DNA from 3 places in the Saccharopolyspora mangrovi genome. Region 3 is predicted to be linked to each of the others. Evidence: riboswitches for the same ligand, from Rfam matches in the RefSeq annotation. Region 3 holds a riboswitch; each other region holds the start of a gene.
The links. Region 3 has a riboswitch for cobalamin ahead of R4I43_RS23435 (ribonucleoside-diphosphate reductase subunit alpha). Riboswitches for the same ligand answer to the same signal wherever they lie in the genome.

Region 1 (5,859 bases), on a different contig from region 3:
GACCGCTGGGGGTTTGATGTCGTGGGTGCGGACGTCGTCCGCGACCCGGGACAGGGTGGTCTTCAGGGAGCGCTGGGTGCCAGTGGTGGCTTCCTGGACGACCGCGACCGGGGTGTCGGCCGGGCGCCCGTTCTTGATCAGCACCTCGGCGAACGCCTCGATCCGCTGCACCGCCATGAGCAGCACCAACGTGCCGCGCAGCCGGGCCAGGGCTTCCCAGTCCACGAGCGAGCGCTCGTCGTCGGGAGCCACGTGGCCGGAGACCACGACCGCTTCGTGCGCCACGCCGCGGTGCGTGACCGGCACGTCGGCCATCGCCGGAGCCGAGAAGGCGCTGGTGATGCCGGGCACCACGATCACCGGGACACCGGCTTCGGCGCAGGCCAGCAGCTCCTCGAAGCCGCGGCCGAACAGGTACGGGTCGCCGCCCTTGAGCCGGGCGACGAACTTGCCCGCGCGGACCTTCTCGATCAGCGTCTCGTTGATCACGGCCTGGCTCGCCGAGCGGCCGTAGGGGATCTTCGAGACGTCGATGACCTCGACGTGCGAGCCCAGCTCCTCCAGCAGTTCCCGAGGCGCCAGGTGGTCGGTGAGCACCACGTCGGCCTTGGCCAGCAGCCGCCGCCCGCGCACGGTGATCAGGTCCGGAGCGCCCGGTCCGCCGCCGATGAGCGCGACACCGGGTGCGTGCGGCTCGGGGTGCTCGTCGACCGCACCGGACTGCATCGCCTCCAGCAGCGCGTCGCGGACACCGGCGCTGCGGCGCGGTTTGCCGCCGGCGAGCACGCCGAGCAGCAGCCCGTCGTGCTCGGCGACGGCGGGCGTGACCGCGCTGCCCTCGGTGGCGTTGTCGGAGCGGACGCAGAACACGCGATCGCGCTCCGCCTCCGCCCCCACGGCGGCGTTGACCTCGTCCGACGAGGTCGCCGCGACGGCGTACCAGGCGCCGTCGAGGTCGCCGTCGCGGTATTCGCGGCGGCTCCAGGTGATCTCGCCCGAGTCGGCCAGCGCTTCCACCGCGGGCGTCGCCTGCGGGGCGATCACCTCGACGGCGGCGCCTGCCTTGATCAGCCGGGGGAGCCGTCGCTGAGCGACGGGCCCGGCACCGACCACGACGACGCGGCGACCGCTGAGGTCGAGTCCGGCGAGGTAGTGGTTATCCGATGGAGTGGCCATGTGCGTGTCCGTGTGCGTGACCGTGTCCGGTCGGGTCGTCTGGGTGGTGGTGCGGCGTCTGCGGTGCACCCAGTTTGTCCTCGAAACCCGGCAGCAGCACCCGGTACGCGCAGGTGTCACAGTTCATCCGGATGTCGCCGTGCAGGGCCTCGTGGTACCGCTCCACGACGAGGTCGACCAGGGCATCGCAGTCCCCCAGGTATCCGGCGACGTGGAGCTCGAGCTCCGGCGCGGTCTGGGCCCACTCGCGCGCCTGCGTCACGACGCGCTGCGGCAGCACGCCGTCGAACAGGAAGTACGGGGCCACCACGACGCGCTTGGCCCCGAGCTTGCGAGCCCGGTCCAGCCCGCCAGGGACGTCCGGCGATGCCAGGGAGATGAACGCGGTCTCAACAGTGTCGAAGCCGCAGGTCTCCTGCAAGAGGCGTGAGACCTTGCACACTTCGGCGTTGGCGTCGGGGTCGGTGGAGCCGCGGCCCACGAGAACCACTGCGGTGTCGACCCATTCCTCGCGCGGGACCTCCGCGGCGATCCGCTCGGCGAGCAGGTCCAGCAGGATCGGGTGCGGGCCGAGCGGGCGGCCGAAGACGAACGACGTGCCGGGGTGCCGGCGGACTTCGCGCTCCAGCGCGGCCGGGATGTCGCCCTTGCCGTGCCCGGCGGCGACCAGGACCAGCGGCACGGCGGCCATCCGGCGGTGGCCCTTGTCGGTGAGCTCGGCCCAGGCTTCGGTGACCGCGGGGGCGGACAGCTCGATGAAGCCGCCGGAGGTGTCGACACCGGCCGCGGCCATGCGCGCCTTCAGCCGCTCCAGGAAGGCGTGGAACTCCGACACACCTCGTTCGTCCACCGTGCCGTGGCCCACGACCAGCAGCGGTTCGGTCACCGGTTACCTCCAGGTTCTGCCCAGTAGAGCAGGGCGTTGATGGCGGCGGCAGCGATCGCCGCCCCACCGCGTTCGGTCAAGGTGCTCACGGCCGGTAGGCCGCTGCGCCGCAGTGCGGCCTTGCTGTCGACGGCGCCGACGAAGCCGACCGGGACACCGACGATCAGCGCCGGTTCCAGGTCGCCGTTCTCGGCGAGCCGGAGCAGTTCGGTGAGCGCGGTGGGGGCGTTGCCGACCGCCCACACGGCGCCGCGGGGGTGTTCCGCCGCCGCGAGTCGCATGCCTGCGGCGGATCGGGTGAGGCCTTCGGAAGCGGCGAGCTCGGCGACTCCCGGGAAGTCCAGGCCGATCCGCACCTCGCGGGCGGTGATGCCGGAGGCGACCATGCGCACGTCGGTGATCAGCGGCGCGCCGGCCAGCAGGGCGTCGCGGCCCTGCCGCAGCGCGGGCTCGTCCGCGACGACCTCGCCGGTCCAGCTGGGGTCGGCGGTGGTGTGCACGACGCGTTCGACGACCGCCCGGGTCAACGGCTCGAACCGGTCGAAGTCGGCTCGGGACCGCATGATCCGGTAGGACTCGGTCTCGATCGGATGCACTGTGCGCCTCATGGTCGTTCCTGTTCCCCTACGCGATTTCCGCGTTCTTCCGTGCGGTGAGCCGCCACCACATCGCCGCGCCGCCCCACACCAGCAGGAACAGCGCCAAGGTCAAGTAGCCGAGCAGCTCGAACTGGTCCGCGATGGCCGCGATCCCGCCGAGGAACTCCAGTCCCGACTCGGCGAGGAGTCCACAGAGGACGACGAAGGCGACGAGCGCGGCGAGCCCGACGGTCAGCGCGGTGGTGGTGACGTTGACCCACAGCCGCCGCAGCGGGCGCGCCAGCGACCAGGTGTAGGCGCGGGACATGAGCATCCCGTCGACGCTGTCCACGGTGCACATCCCGGCGGCGAACAGCAGCGGCAGGCTCAGCACCGCGATCGCCGAAAGGTTCGCCCCCGGGGTGACCATCGCCAGCACCGTGATCTCGGTGGCGGTCTGCATCCCGAGGCCGAACAGCAGGCCGATGCCGAACAGGTGCCAGGAGCGGGCAACGCCTTGCATCCGGCCGCGCAGCAGGCGCGCGAGCAGTCCGCGGCGGCCGAGGACGAGTTCGACCTCGGCTTCGTCGATGGCGCCGCTGCGGGCCCGGCGCAGCAGCCGCCAGGCGTCGCGCAGCACGAGCGCGTTGAGCACGGCGAGGGTGGTCAGCACGGCGACGACGATCAGGTCGACGGCGGTGGCCACGCGCACGCCGGTCTGCTCGGCCCACTGCTGGGCGGCGGGTCCGGCGATGAAGGCGATCGCGCAGGCCAGCAGCATCACGACGCTGGCGTGGCCGAGGGCGAACCACATGCCGGTGGACACCGGACGCCTGCCGCGCTGCATCAGCAGCCGGGTGGCGTCGTCGATGACGGCGACGTGGTCGGCGTCGAATCCGTGCCGCAGGCCGAGCAGGTAGGCGGTGGTGCCGGCGGCGGCGAGGCCTCCGGCGGCGCTGAACGCCTGCTCGTGCAGCAGGTAGGCACCCCATCCCGCGAGGTGCAGTGCTCCTATGGCGGCCAGCAGGACCGCTGACTTCCGGCGCTCGCGTGCGCCCCATCCGGCCGTGGGCCGGCTCACTTCGGCATCCCCGCTCATGGGTTCTCCGACCTCCTGGGTTCTCCCGCCCGGGGTTCGGTGGCCGCGCGCCGCGGGTTCGCGGCACGGGGCCGGCACGCAGTGTCCTGACTCCCGGATCGGCGTGGTTCCCCGCCTTCCAGCTGGTGGCAGCCGTGGCGATGGGTGGGGACCACTCCCCGGTCACAGTGGCGGGACCGTCCCGGATTCGCACCGGGTTCCTGCACTGTCGGCGACAGTCATCCTTGCCTGATCTACGGTCCGAGGTCAAACTCGGTGAAATCGATCACGTTGCGTGATCTGCGCGTGGCTTCGATCGGCCGAAGGCGCTTTCAACCGGACCGATCGGGGGTACCCCGGTGGACGAGCCCATTGCTCCGGCTCGATGCTGCGTCAAGGAGGCCACCATGAACGAGACGCACTCGATCACGCTGAACCTGCAGGTCGTGGAGGCGGGAGCGAAGACGACCGCCGACGTCGGCTTCACCACACCGGCCGGGCAGGCGCTGCACGGTCACGGCACGGCCCGCAGGCACCCCGACGACCCGGAGGTACCGCAGATCGGCGACGAGATCGCCATCGCCCGCGCCCTGTTCGAACTCGCCCACAAGCTCCTCGACAACGCCTCCAACGACATCGGAGACCGCCTCCACCGCCGAGTCCACCTGCCCGCCTGACCCCGTGGGCCGGTGAGGTTCCGGTCGAAGCCTCACCCCACCTCGGCGAGGACGTCGCGGACGACGTGGGCGGCGGCCTCGGCGACCTCCATCGGCAGGCCGGGTCTGGTGCGCACCCGGAGCTGGGCGGGCTCCAGGCGTGGCAGGTCGCGGCGTTCGACCAGGCCCGTCGGCCGCGTCTTCGTCGACGGCAGCAGCGTCACGCCCAGACCGGCGCGGGTCGCGGCGAGCACGCCGGAGAGGTCGGCGGCCTCGCAGACCAGGTCCGGGCTCCGGCCCAGCGCGTTCATCGCCTCCATCGCGTGCCTGCGCAGCGTGCAGGGCTGGTCGAACACGACCATCGGCAGCGGCACGTCCTCGGCAGGCGGCTGCCAGTCCGGCGCGGCGAACCACTCCAGCCGCAGCTGACCTGCGTCGATGCTGCGTCGGCAGACGGTGTCGTCGATGAGCAGCGCGATGTCGATGCCGCCGCGGTCGACCGAGTCGGCCAGCCGGGCCGTGCGGTCCAGGCGGAAGCGGATCTCGCGTTCCGGGAACGCCGTGCGCATCCCGGAGGCCAGTTCGGGCAGGAACCGGTCGGCGGCGTGCTCGGTGGAGCCGAACACCAGCGTGCCGCGCCCTTCGGCGCCGAGCCTGCGCACGGCGTCGTCGTGCACGTCGAGGATGCGGCGGGCCTCAGCGAGCACCAGTTCGCCGTCGGCGGTGAACCGGGCCTGCCTGCCCTCGCGGACCACGAGCTTGCGGTCCAGCGCCCGCTCCAGCTTGCGCAGGTGCTGGCTGATCGCCGACTGGGTCAGGTAGAGCGCCGCCGCGGCCCGGTGGAAGCCGCCGCAGTCGGCGACGGCCACCAGGCTGCGCAGCGCGACGACGTCGAGCACTGCACTCATGCGCTCAGCGTAGACCGATCAGCAGCCGCGATCGATCGCGATCGCTTATCGTTGTTGGACGCCACCGGGGCGCGCGGTGAAGTCTTCGAGCATGCCCTCCGCGCGGTCGATCCCGCTCTCGCTCGCCGCTCCCGTCGTCTTCTTCTGGGCCAGCGGCTACCCGACCGGAGCGCTGGGAGTGGCCGCCGCGTCCCCGTTCCTGCTGACCACCGTGCGCCTCACCCTCGCCGCGGGAGTGCTGGCGGTGATCGCGCTGGTCGGACGCGCCACCTGGCCGAGCGGCGCCGCGGCCGGGCACAGCGCGGTGGCCGGGCTGCTGACGCACGCGATGCAGTTCGGCGGCTGCTACGGCGGGATGGCCGCCGGCGTGCCCGCGTCGGTGACGGCGCTGGTGATCTCGATGAACCCGGTGCTCACGGCCGCGCTGGCGGCGCTGCTGCTGCGGGAGCGGCTGAGCCGGTGGCGGGTGCTGGGCCTCGTGCTGGGCGTGCTGGCGGTGCTGGTCACCCTGGGCGGGCAGGTCGCTTCCGAGGGCGAGTGGAACCCGGCGATCCTGCTGACGCTGCTGGGCCTGCTG
Region 2 (5,859 bases), on a different contig from region 3:
CCGCGTCCGACGCGGAAGCCGACGGGCCCTCGACGAGCGCGGTCAGCTCGGCCGGGACGTCCGCGCGGGCACCGGGCTCGGCCAGCAGCGCCTGCTCGTCGAGTCCGAAGTGGACTGAAAGCGCGGAGCGCAGACCGGGCAGCGCGCCGACCTTGCCGCCGAAGACCTGCTTGGCGCGCAGGATCGCCAGCACGTCGTTGACCAGCTCCTCGTCCCGCGGCGCGCGGCCGAGGATGTGCAGGCCGTCGCGGATCTGCACGTCCTTGATCTCGCACAGGTAGCCGTCGATGTGCATCACGAAGTCGTCGAAGGACTCCGCGTCCGGCTGGCCCTCCTGGTGCAGGTCGTGGTGCAGCTCGGCCTGGGTGACCAGCTCCCAGATCTGGTTGCGCAGCGCCGGTTTCTTCTCCGGGTCCAGGTCGGTGACCAGCGCGTACTCGTCGAGCAGCTGCTCCAGCTTGGCGATGTCGCCGTAGGCGTCGGCGCGCGCCATCGGCGGGATCATGTGGTCCACCACGGTCGCGTGGCCGCGCCGCTTGGCCTGCGTGCCCTCGCCCGGGTCGTTGACGATGAACGGGTACACGAACGGCATGTCGCCCAGCACCGCGTCCGGCGCGCAGTCCGCGGCCAGCCCGAGGCCCTTGCCGGGCAGCCACTCCAGCGTGCCGTGCTTGCCCAGGTGGATCACCGCGTGCGCGCCGAAGTCCTCGGCCAGCCAGCGGTAGGCCGCCAGGTACTGGTGCGAGGGCGGCAGGTCCGGGTCGTGGTAGATCGCGATCGGGTTCTCGCCGAACCCGCGCGGCGGCTGGATCAGGATCACCACGTTGCCGAACCGCAGCGCCGCGACGTAGAGGTGGCCCTCGTCGTCGACGTAGAGGCTGCCGGGCGGGGCGCCCCAGTGCTCGGTCATCGACGCGCGCAGCTCCTCGGGCAGCGCGTCGAACCACTCGCGGTAGCGGGTCGCCGGGACGCGGATCGCGGCCTCGGCCATCTGCTCCTCGGTCAGCCACTCCACGTCGTGACCACCGGCGGAGATGAGCCGGTGGATCAGGGTGTCGCCGTCCAGACCGGCCACGTCCAGCCCGCCCAGGTCGTAGCCGGCCTCCTCCAGCGCGCGCAGCAGCACGACCGCCGATGCCGGGGTGTCCAGGCCGACGGCGTTGCCGACGCGGGAGTGCTTGGTCGGGTACGACGAAAGCACCACGCCGAGGCGCTTGGCGGAATTGTCCACGTGCCGCAGCCGCGCCAGCGACACCGCCGTGGAGGCCACGCGGGCCGCGCGCTCCGGGTCGGCGACGTAGACCGGGATGCCCTCCGGGCCCTCCTCCTTGAAGGAGAACGGAACGCTGATCAGCCGGCCGTCGAACTCCGGCACGGCGACCTGCATCGCCGCGTCCATCGGCGACAGCGCGGCGTCGCTGTCGGCCCACACCGCGCGGCTGGTGGTCAGGCACAGACCCTGCAGCACGGGGATGTCGAGTTCGGCCAGCGCACCGGCGTCCCAGGAGTCCTCGTCACCGCCCGCGCTGGCGTCCGCGGCCACGGCACCGCCCGCGGCGAGCACGGTGGCGATCAGCGCGTCGCAGCCCGCCAGCAGCTCGCGCAGACCGGCGGCGTCGGACAGGCCGCGCAGCGAGCCGCAGAACACCGGCACGACGTTGGCGCCGGCGGATTCGACCTGGTCGGCGAGGGTGTCGACGAACGCGGTGTTGCCGGACAGCGCGTGCGCCCGGTAGAAGACGACGCCGATCGTCGGCCGCGACGGGTCGTGCGCGCGCTCGCCGTGCAGGCCGAACTCGGGCATCGACTGCGGCTCGGTGAACCCGGTGCCGGTCAGCAGCACCGTGTCGGACAGGAAGTTCGCCAGCTGCGCGAGGTTCTCCGGGCCGCCTTCGACCAGGTAGGCCAGGGCCTGCGTGGCCACACCGGCGGGCACCGTGGACAGCGTCATCAGCTCGGCGTCCGGGGTCGCCTCGCCGCCCAGCGCCACGGTCGGCAGGCCCGAGGCCAGCACCGCGTCGAGGCCCTCCTCCCAAGCGCGACGACCGCCCAGCAACCGGACGACCACGACGTCGACGTCCTCCAGCAGCGCCGGGACGTCCTCGGCGGCCACCCGGGAGGGGTTGGCGACGCGGTAGTCGGCCTCGGCGGCACGCGCGGCCAGCAGGTCGGTGTCCGCAGTGGACAGCAGCAGAACTCGGGCGTCGCGGGCAGGCTCGCTCACGGTGATCCTCTCTCGGGGTGCGCGCCCCGGCGGGGGGGTCACGGCGGCAGGAGTTCCTGGCTCCCGGATCCTCGCGGTGTCCCCGCCTTCCAGCCCGTCAGGGCCGTGGCTGCCAGGGGTCCGCTCCCCGGTCACAGTGGCGCGACCGCCCCGGCCTCACACCGGGTTCCTCCACGTCACCGCCGTACTGGCGCAGCCATCCTATCGACCGCGCGATCAGGGACCACCCATCACACGATTTCGCGAGAAAGATCTCCTCTGGAGGAGCACCTCAACTTGCGTGGCGGTGCGGGTAGCGGAAACCCCCGAACGGGAAAGCGCAGCGCCTTCGTGGACTCCGTGCGCCGCTCCTTGAGCATTTCGAACACGCGGCGTCACGGCGTACTCGCCGCGAAGACGCTCAGAAATCCCCCGCAGGGGAGGGCACCGCGGTGCCAGTGCCTCAGGTGGAGGAAGAGAAACCGGCTTCGCCGGTTGCCTGACGTCAGTACCCGGCCGCGACGTCGACCAGGCCCAGGAGGGGTTGGCCGGCCATGTGGCGGCGGATGTTCTCCTCGACGCGGCGGGCCAGCGCGGGCATCTGCAGCGAGGGCGGGTTCGCGGTGTGCGGCGAGATCAGCGCGCGCGGGTGGCTGAACAGGGGGTGCCCGTCGGGCAGCGGCTCGGGGTCGGTCACGTCGAGGGCGGCACCGCCGATCCGACCCGCGTCCAGGGCCTCGACCAGCGCTTCGGTGTCGACGAGGGATCCCCGGGCGATGTTGATCAGCCACGCGCCGGACTTCATCGCCTCGAGCGCGGCCGCGTCGACGAGCTTCGAGGTGGCCGAGGTCGCCGGAGCCGCCACCACGACGAAGTCGGACTCGGCGAACACCTCGCGGACTCCCCCGGCGTCCTCCGCGGGCCAGGTCCGCTCGGCACCGAGCACCGGCTTGCCGGAGCGGTTCACCGCCAGCACCCGCACGCCGAAGGGACGCAGCATCTCGATCAGCGCCTTGCCGATCCCACCTGCACCGATGATGCCGACGGTCGATCCGGTGAGGCTGCGCATGCCCTCCGGGCGCTGCCAGCTGGTGGCGCGGGCCATCGTCGCCAGCTGCCGCGCGCCGGTGAGCATCAGCCCGAGCGTGTGCTCGGCGACGGTCTGCGCGAAGGTGCCGGCGGCCGAGGTGAAGGTGAGGTCCTCGCGCAGCACACCGGCGGCCACCCACGACTCGATGCCCGCCGAGGGCAGCTGAACCCACTCCAGGCCCGGGCGGTCGTACTCGGCGAACCGGCTCGGCTCCCCGCCGAACCACACCAGCGCGTTCGCGTCCCCGGCGGAGCTCAGCTCAGCGCCGGCGGCCACCACGGCGGCCTCCAGTTCGGCGTTCGCCACCGGACCAACGTGAACCTTCACGACTTCTCCTCTTCCAAGTTCGTCACGACCACGTCCCGCACAGCGACGGGAGCTTCGGTTGGAACCCGCCCCGAGGGACCACGGGTTCAGTCGACACCTTCGTTCACCGCCGCGGGGGAAGTTCCAGCTGAAACTTCGCTCACCCGTCGATGAGCTGCGCCAGGGCGGGCAGCTGGGCGTCATCTTCCAGCGCCGAACCGACGGCGACCACGTCGGCGCCCGCCTGCAGGAACTCGGGGGCGTTGCGGGCGTTCATGCCGCCGGTGGCGACCACGCGCAGCGCGGGGAAGGGACCCCTCATCGCGCGGAACCAGCTGCTGCCCAGCTCCGCGGCGGGGAAAGCCTTCACCCACGACAGGCCGAGCCGCAGCGCCTGCTGGATCTCGCTGGGCGTGGCCACGCCGGGCACGTGCGGCAGGTCGAGCTCGGCGCTGAGCTGCACGACGTCGGCGTCCAGACCGGGCGCGATGGTGAAGGCCGCGCCGAGTTCCCGCGCGGTGCGCAGCTGGTCCGAGGTGCTGATCGTGCCCGCGCCGACCGGGCGGCCGCGTTCGGTCCCGGCGCGCACGGCGGCCGCCAGCGACGGCTCGGCCTCCGGGGTCTCGATCGGGACCTCGACGGCGTCGATGCCCAGGTCCCAGGCGCGTTCGGCGAGTTCGACGGTCCGCTGCGGGTCCATGCCGCGCAGGATCGCCATCACCGGCTTGGCGAACAGTTCGTCGAGGAAGGGCACGTCTCACTCGCTCCCGTCGAATCGCAGTGCGCCCCAACGCTGTTGGTCGAGGCTCAGCCAGCGTTCCAGCGATTCGGCATCGGGCGGGGTGGTGTGGTCCTCGGTGCTGCGCAGGCTGTGCGCGGCCAGCAGGTGCCCCCGGCGCAGGCAGCGCTGGTCGTCCTCGCCGCGCAGCACGCCGGAGAGGAACCCGGCGGCGAAGGCGTCACCGGCGCCGACCGGTTCGACGACCTCGACGCTCGGCGCGGGCACGACGGTCGACCGCTCGCCCAGCGCGTGGGCGGCCTCACCGCCGTCCTTGACCACGACCGTGACCGGGGAGTCCAGGAGTTTCCGCACGTCCTCGGCGGTTTTCACGCCCCACAGGGCGGCGGCTTCGTCGAGCCCGACGAACACCACGTCGGCGAGCTGGGCGAGTTCGGCGAGCACCGGGGCGGCCTGCCGGGCCGACCACAGCGCGGGCCGATGGTTGACGTCGAAGGAGATCGGGGCGCGGCGGGGGCGGGTCAGCAGCCGCCGGATCAGCCGGTCGCAGCTCTCCGACAGCGCCGGCGTGATGCCGCTGATGTGCAGGACGCGCGCGGCGTCGATGACCTCGTCGGCGAGGAAGTCCTGGTCCATTGTCGACGCCGCCGAACCCGCTCGGTAGTAGTGCACGCGGGTGCCGTCCGGCCCGGGGTCCTTGAAGTAGACGCCGGTCGGAGCGTCGGATCTCACCTCGACCAGCCCGGTGTCGACGCCCGCGGCGGCGATGGAGCCGACCACGCGACGTCCGAGCGGGTCGTCCCCGACGCGACTCGCCCACCGCACGCGGTGACCGAGCGAAGCCAGGTGAACGGCCACGTTGGACTCGGCGCCACCGGCGGAGAGCGTGAAAGCGGGGGCTTCTTCCAGGGGTACCGGGGCGGCCGGAGCGACCAGCGACATCGTCTCGCCCAGGCACAACACCTCGGCCTCGTTGCCCAGCTGCGCCACGTTTCCTCCCGTCATCACTGGATCGGCGACAGCTTAGCCACACGATGCTGCAAGATGCACACCCCTCATTGCGCATGATGCAACGAGCCGATAGATCCGGCGAGGTGGAGCTGCGCGAGGTCTCCTAGGCTGGGTCCGGTGATCGCCGACGATCACCCCCTAGCCACAGGAAAAGGAGGATGCTCGCATGAGTCTGGAGCGCCCGATCGATCCTGATCCGTACTCGTTCCTGCCCGCGGTCCCCGAGTTCACCGTCACCTCCACCGACGTGGCCGACGGCCGGGCGATGTCGAAGGCCCAGGCCTACGACGGCATGGGTGCGGGCGGTCAGAACGTGTCGCCGCAGCTGAGCTGGTCGGGCTTCCCGGATGCCGCCAAGAGCTTCGTGGTCACCTGCTTCGACCCGGACGCACCCATCCCGGGCGGGTTCTGGCACTGGGTCCTGGTCGACGTGCCCGCGAACGTGACCGAGCTGGCCGCCGACGCGGGCAACCGCAACGGCCAGAACATCCCGGCCGGCTCGTTCCACGT
Region 3 (5,859 bases):
CCGGTGACGATGCTGGCGTGGTCGTTCGTGCGCGACGACCAGCCGCAGGCCGACACCGCCTGCCAGGTCGCGCTGGCCATCCGCGACGAGGTCCGCGACCTGGAGGCCGCCGGGATCCGCGCGGTGCAGGTCGACGAACCCGCCCTGCGCGAGCTCCTGCCGCTGCGCGCCGAGCAGCGGCAGGCGTACCTGAAGTGGGCGGTGGAGTCGTTCCGGCTGGCCACCTCGGGCGTGTCGGACGCGACGCAGATCCACACCCACCTGTGCTACTCGGAGTTCGGCGACGTCATCGACGCGATCGTCGCCCTGGACGCCGACGTGACCAGCATCGAGGCGGCCCGCTCGCGCATGGAGGTGCTGGCCGACCTCAACGCGGTGGGTTTCGACCGGGGAGTCGGGCCCGGGGTCTACGACATCCACTCGCCCCGGGTGCCGGACACGCAGGAGATGGCGGACCTGCTCAAGGCGGCCGGTGCGGCCGTCCCGGCCGACCGCCTGTGGGTCAACCCCGATTGCGGTCTCAAGACCCGCGACTACGCCCAGGTGGAACCGGCTCTCCGCAACATGGCTGAGGCAGCCCGTCAAGCCCGGGGCTGACGCGACCCGGGGGCCGAGCCCGCAGCTCGGCCCCCGGAACCGCGACGGTCAGTCCCAGCTCAACGCCGCGCCGGACTGGTACTCCGTCACGCGGGTTTCGAAGAAGTTCTTCTCCTTCTTCAGGTCCATCGTCTCCGACATCCACGGGAACGGGTTGTCGGTCTCCGGGAACACCGGTTCCAGGCCGAGCTGGGCGCAGCGGCGGTTGGTGATGAACCGCATGTACTGCTCGCACAGCTCGGCGTTGAGCCCGAGCATCCCGCGCGGCATGGTGTCCCGGCCGTAGGCGTTCTCCAGCTCGCAGGCCTCGCGCAGCATCGTGCGGGCCTCCTGCTGGAACTCCGAGGTCCACAGGTGCGGGTTCTCCAGCTTGATCTGGTTGATGCAGTCGATGCCGAAGTTCAGGTGGATCGACTCGTCGCGCAGGATGTACTGGTACTGCTCGGCGATGCCGACCATCTTGTTGCGCCTGCCCAGCGACAGGATCTGCGCGAACCCGGTGTAGAACCACATGCCCTCGAAGATCACGTAGAAGGCGATGAGGTCCCGCAGGAACGCCTGGTCGGCCTCCGGGGTGCCGGTCGCGAAGTCCGGGTTCTCCAGGTTCTGCGTGTAGCGCAGCGCCCACGCGTCCTTGTCGGCGATCGACGGGATCTCCCGGTAGGCGTTGAACAACTCGCCCTCGTCCAGGCCCAGGCTCTCGCAGATGTACTGGAAGGTGTGGGTGTGCACGGCCTCCTCGAAGGCCTGCCGCAGCAGGTACTGCCGGCACTCCGGGTTCGTGAGGTGCCGGTAGACGGCGAGCACGATGTTGTTGGCCACCAACGATTCCGCGGTGGCGAAGAACCCGAGGTTGCGCTTGAGCATGGTGCGCTCGTCCTCGGTGAGCCCGTCGCGGGACTTCCACAGCGCGATGTCGGCCTGCATGGACACCTCGGTGGGCATCCAGTGGTTGTTGCACCCGGCGAGGTACTTGTCCCACGCCCAGCCGTACTTCAGCGGCAGCAGCTGGTTGACGTCGGCCCGGGAGTTGATCATCGCCTTCTCGGCGACGTCGACCCGCCCGCCGTCGCGATCGATCGTGCCGAGTCCGGTGGTGGTGCTCATCTGCTCCTTCTCCTGGGGGATCACTGGCAGGCCTCGCATTCGGGGTCCTCGACCGAGCAGGCGGCCGGGACGGCGTTGAGCTTGCCGTCGGTGCCGCGCAACGTGGACTTCTCCACGTGGGTGGCGCTGGTCGAGCGCAGGTAGTAGGTGGTCTTGAGGCCCTTGCGCCAGGCCAGCCGGTAGAGCTCGTCGAGCTTGCGGCCGCTGGGCGTGGCCAGGTACAGGTTCAGCGACTGCGCCTGGTCGATCCACTTCTGGCGGCGCGCGGCTGCCTCGACCAGCCAGCGCGGCTCGATCTCGAAAGCCGTGGCGTAGAGGGTCTTGAGCTCGTCCGGGATGCGCTCGATCGGCCCGAGCGACCCGTCGTAGAACTTCAGGTCGGCCACCATCGCCTCGTCCCACAGCCCGGCCCGCTTGAGGTCGGCCACCAGGTGCGGGTTGACCACGGTGAAGTCACCGGACATGTTCGACTTGACGAACAGGTTGCGGTACAGCGGCTCGATGGACTGCCCGACCCCGCAGATGTTGGCGATGGTCGCGGTCGGCGCGATGGCCATCACGTTGGAGTTGCGCATCCCGTTGCCGCGCACCCGGTCCCGCAGCGAGCTCCAGTCCAACGTGGACGTGCGGTCCAGGTCTGCCTCACCGCGCGCCTCCTGGACGAACTCCTGCGAATCGATCGGCAGGACTCCCCGGCTCCACAGCGACCCCTCGAAGGTCTCGTAGCGCCCGCGCTCCTCGGCCAGCCGGCTGGAGGCGTCGATGGCGTGGTAGCTGATCTCCTCCATGCTGCGGTCGGCGAACTCCACCGCGTCCTCGGAGGACATCGGGACGCGCAGCTTGAGCAGCGCGTCCGAGAAGCCCATCAACCCCAACCCGACCGGGCGGTGGCGCATGTTGGAGCGCTCGGCCTCGGGGATCGTGTAGAAGTTGATGTCGATGACGTTGTCGAGCATCCGCACCGCCGTGCGCACGGTCGCGGCCAGCCGATCGCGGTCCAGCCCTTCGGCGGTGACGTGCCGGGCGAGGTTCACCGAGCCCAGGTTGCACACCGCGACCTCGTCGGCGGCGGTGTTCAGGGTGATCTCGGTGCACAGGTTCGACGAGTGCACCACGCCCGCGTGCTGCTGCGGCGAACGCAGGTTGCACGGGTCCTTGAACGTGATCCACGGGTGCCCGGTCTCGAACAGCATGGTCAGCATCCGGCGCCACAGGTCCACCGCGCGCATCCGCCGGAACACCCGGACCTCCCCGCGATCGGCCGCGGCCTCGTAGGCCCGGTAGCGCTCGGCGAACTCCGCGCCGTAGAGGTCGTGCAGGTCAGGGGCCTCATCGGGGGAGAAGAGCGTCCAGGGCTCGTCGGCCTCGACGCGGCGCAGGAACTCGTCGGGAACCCAGTTCGCGGTGTTCATGTCGTGCGTGCGCCGCCGGTCGTCGCCGGTGTTCTTGCGCAGGTCCAGGAACTCCTCGACGTCGATGTGCCAGGTCTCCAGGTACGCGCACACCGCGCCCTTGCGTTTGCCGCCCTGGTTGACCGCCACCGCCGCGTCGTTGGCGATCTTCAGGAACGGCACCACGCCCTGCGACTCGCCGTTGGTGCCGTGGATGTGGGCGCCGATGCCGCGCACCGGCGTCCAGTCGTTGCCCAGGCCGCCGGAGTACTTGGCCAGCAGCGCGTTGTTGCGGTACGAGCTGAAGATCGACTGCAGGTCGTCGTCCACAGTGGTCAGGAAGCACGAGGACAGCTGCGGCCGGGTGGTTCCGGAGTTGAACAGCGTCGGCGTCGAGCACATGAAGTCGAACGACGACAGCAGCCGGTAGAACTCGATGGCGCGCGCGTCCCGGTCGTCCTCGCGCAGCGCCAGCCCCATCGCCACCCGCATGAAGAACGCCTGCGGCAGTTCGAACCGGGTGCCGTCGTGGTGCAGGAAGTACCGGTCGTAGAGCGTCTGCAGCCCCAGGAAGTCGAAGGCCAGGTCGCGTTCGGCCTCCAGGGCGGCGCCCAGCCGGGGCAGGTCGAAGCGGGCCAGTTCCGGGTCCAGCCGGCACACCTCGACGCCGCGGCGCACGTAGTCGGCGAAGTAGGTGGCGTAGCGGTCCCGCATCTGGTCCTGGTCGGCCTGCTGCGGCGCACCTGCCAGGTAGCTCAGCGCTTCGCCGCGCAGCTTGTCCAGCAGCAGCCGCGCGGTCACCCGGGCGTAGTTCGGCTCGGATTCCACGAGCGTGCGCGCCGACATGATCAGCGCTTCGCCGAGTTCGGCGTCGCTGATGCCGGGGTAGATGTTGCGCTCGACCTCGGTGAGCACCGCCGACGGGTCCACGTCGACGAGCCCCGCGCAGGCCTGGTCGACCACTGTGGACACTCGGCCGCCGGTGAGCGGGATGGGTTCGGACAGTGCGGTGTCGGTCACCGGGACTCTCTCCTCGCGAGCTCGGAAGGCATGCCCGGAACCAGCGGCGACAGCACGCGAGGACGCGACGGCGGCGGCGCTCGTCGCATGTCCGCGTGGACCCTCCCGCGAGGTCCCGGACGGCGCGCACGGTCGTGCGCGCGCCGATGGCAGGTCTTCGGACTCGCGGGCGTCCGGGGGTGGCGCAGCTCCAACTGGAGCGTCGCCACCTCAAGACCGGTCCTACTGGCCGTCGCTTCCCGGACGCGTGACGTCCAGTGCGTGATGACGGCGGTCGTTCCCGCTCACCGCTGCGGGGCAGTCCCGGATTCGCACCGGGTTCCCTGTTGCCACACCGGACCCGCGCGGGCCCGGTGAACCATCAGCGATCGACACTCTACATCTTGGGGCTGATCTGTCGTCCAACACCAACATGGGCGTGTCGGAGGGAGAAATGGGTCACTCGCCGAACCACCGGGCCAGGTGCGTCACGAGCTCCTGCTGATCGTCCCCGGCCCAGGCCACGTGCCCGTCCGGGCGCAGCAGCACGGCGGCCGCGTCCAGTTCCTCGGCGACGTCGACGACGTGATCGACCCGGTCCGCCCAGCCCTCGGCCGACAGTGCCCCCGTCTGGTCGAGCAGCAGACCGCGACCGGTGCGCAGCTGCTCGTAGAGCCGTCCGCGCTTGAGCGCGAGGTCCCGCATCCGCGTGCCGACCAGCGGGCTGTCGTCGTCGAAGTCGTAGCGCACGGCGGTCGCGATGATCTTCTCGGTGAGGTGCCGGTTGACCACGTCGAAGTCCATCAGCTCCGACACCAGCCGCCGCACGGCCCGCGCGCCCGGTTCGGTGGACATCAGCTGCATCTGCGCCCGGGTGTTGTCCAGGACGTCGGCGGCGACCGGACGCCGTTCGGCCTGGTAGGTGTCCAGCAGCCCGTCCGGCGCCCACCCGGAGATCTCGGCGGCGAGCTTCCAGCCGAGGTTGAAGGCGTCCTGCAGCCCCAGGTTGAGCCCTTGCCCGCCGACCGGCGGATGGATGTGCGCGGCGTCGCCTGCCAGGATGACCCGGCCTGACCGGTATCGCTCGGCCTGCCGGGTGGCGTCACCGATGCGCGCGAGCCGGCGAGGGGAGTGGACGCCGAAGTCGGTGCCCGCTACCGCGTCGAGCCGGCCCCTGAGCTCGTCGAGGGTCGGCGGGGCGTCGCGGTCCTCGGCCACACCTGCGGCGGGCACCACGACCCGGCACCACTCCCCGTCGAGAGGGCCCACTCCGAAGCGCTTCTGGGTGGCGCGGACCTCGGCGGTCACCGCGGCCATCGCCTCCGGCGACGCCGTCGCCTTCACCTCACCCAGCAGCGTGTCGGTCCTGGACGGCTCGCCGGGAAAACCGATCCCGCTCAGCTTGCGCACGGTGCTGCGGCCGCCGTCGCACCCGACGAGGTAGCGCGCGCGCAACCGCGTCCCATCGGCGAGCTCGGCGCGGACGCCGTCCTCGTGCTGGTCGAGCCCGACCAGTTCGCAGCCGCGCCGCAGGTCCGTCCCGAGTTCGGCGGCCCACTCGGCCAGCAGGCGTTCGGTGGTGGTCTGCGGGATGCCCAGCACGTAGCCGTGCGCGGTGTCCAGGCCTTCGGGCGCGGGCTTGGAGATGGCCGCGAAGAAGCCCCCGAGCGGGTACTTCGTCCCCTCGGCCAGGAACCGCTCCAGCCGTCCCCGCTGGTCCAGCACCTCGATGCTGCGCACGTGCAGACCCAACGCCCGCACGAAG

Region 1: linked by a shared signal. The riboswitch ahead of R4I43_RS05875 (HoxN/HupN/NixA family nickel/cobalt transporter) and the one ahead of R4I43_RS23435 (ribonucleoside-diphosphate reductase subunit alpha) in region 3 are both predicted to bind cobalamin.
Region 2: linked by a shared signal. The riboswitch ahead of cobN (cobaltochelatase subunit CobN) and the one ahead of R4I43_RS23435 (ribonucleoside-diphosphate reductase subunit alpha) in region 3 are both predicted to bind cobalamin.

The regions. Positions count from the first base shown of each region.
Region 1 is NZ_JAWLNX010000003.1:202,424-208,282, reverse strand. Features, by position in the region: gene cobA (uroporphyrinogen-III C-methyltransferase) at 1-1,176, opposite strand, end outside; gene R4I43_RS05885 (sirohydrochlorin chelatase) at 1,157-2,062, opposite strand; gene R4I43_RS05880 (precorrin-8X methylmutase) at 2,059-2,670, opposite strand; gene R4I43_RS05875 (HoxN/HupN/NixA family nickel/cobalt transporter) at 2,687-3,721, opposite strand; cobalamin riboswitch at 3,819-3,942, opposite strand; gene R4I43_RS05870 (DUF1876 domain-containing protein) at 4,126-4,395, shown strand; gene R4I43_RS05865 (LysR substrate-binding domain-containing protein) at 4,428-5,282, opposite strand; gene R4I43_RS05860 (DMT family transporter) at 5,374-5,859, shown strand, end outside.
Region 2 is NZ_JAWLNX010000003.1:175,044-180,902, reverse strand. Features, by position in the region: gene cobN (cobaltochelatase subunit CobN) at 1-2,224, opposite strand, end outside; cobalamin riboswitch at 2,276-2,395, opposite strand; gene R4I43_RS05745 (D-isomer specific 2-hydroxyacid dehydrogenase family protein) at 2,709-3,620, opposite strand; gene R4I43_RS05740 (bifunctional 4-hydroxy-2-oxoglutarate aldolase/2-dehydro-3-deoxy-phosphogluconate aldolase) at 3,760-4,353, opposite strand; gene R4I43_RS05735 (sugar kinase) at 4,357-5,328, opposite strand; gene R4I43_RS05730 (YbhB/YbcL family Raf kinase inhibitor-like protein) at 5,516-5,859, shown strand, end outside.
Region 3 is NZ_JAWLNX010000018.1:28,625-34,483, reverse strand. Features, by position in the region: gene metE (5-methyltetrahydropteroyltriglutamate--homocysteine S-methyltransferase) at 1-597, shown strand, start outside; gene R4I43_RS23440 (ribonucleotide-diphosphate reductase subunit beta) at 646-1,704, opposite strand; gene R4I43_RS23435 (ribonucleoside-diphosphate reductase subunit alpha) at 1,725-4,115, opposite strand; cobalamin riboswitch at 4,247-4,493, opposite strand; gene rox (rifampin monooxygenase) at 4,554-5,859, opposite strand, start outside.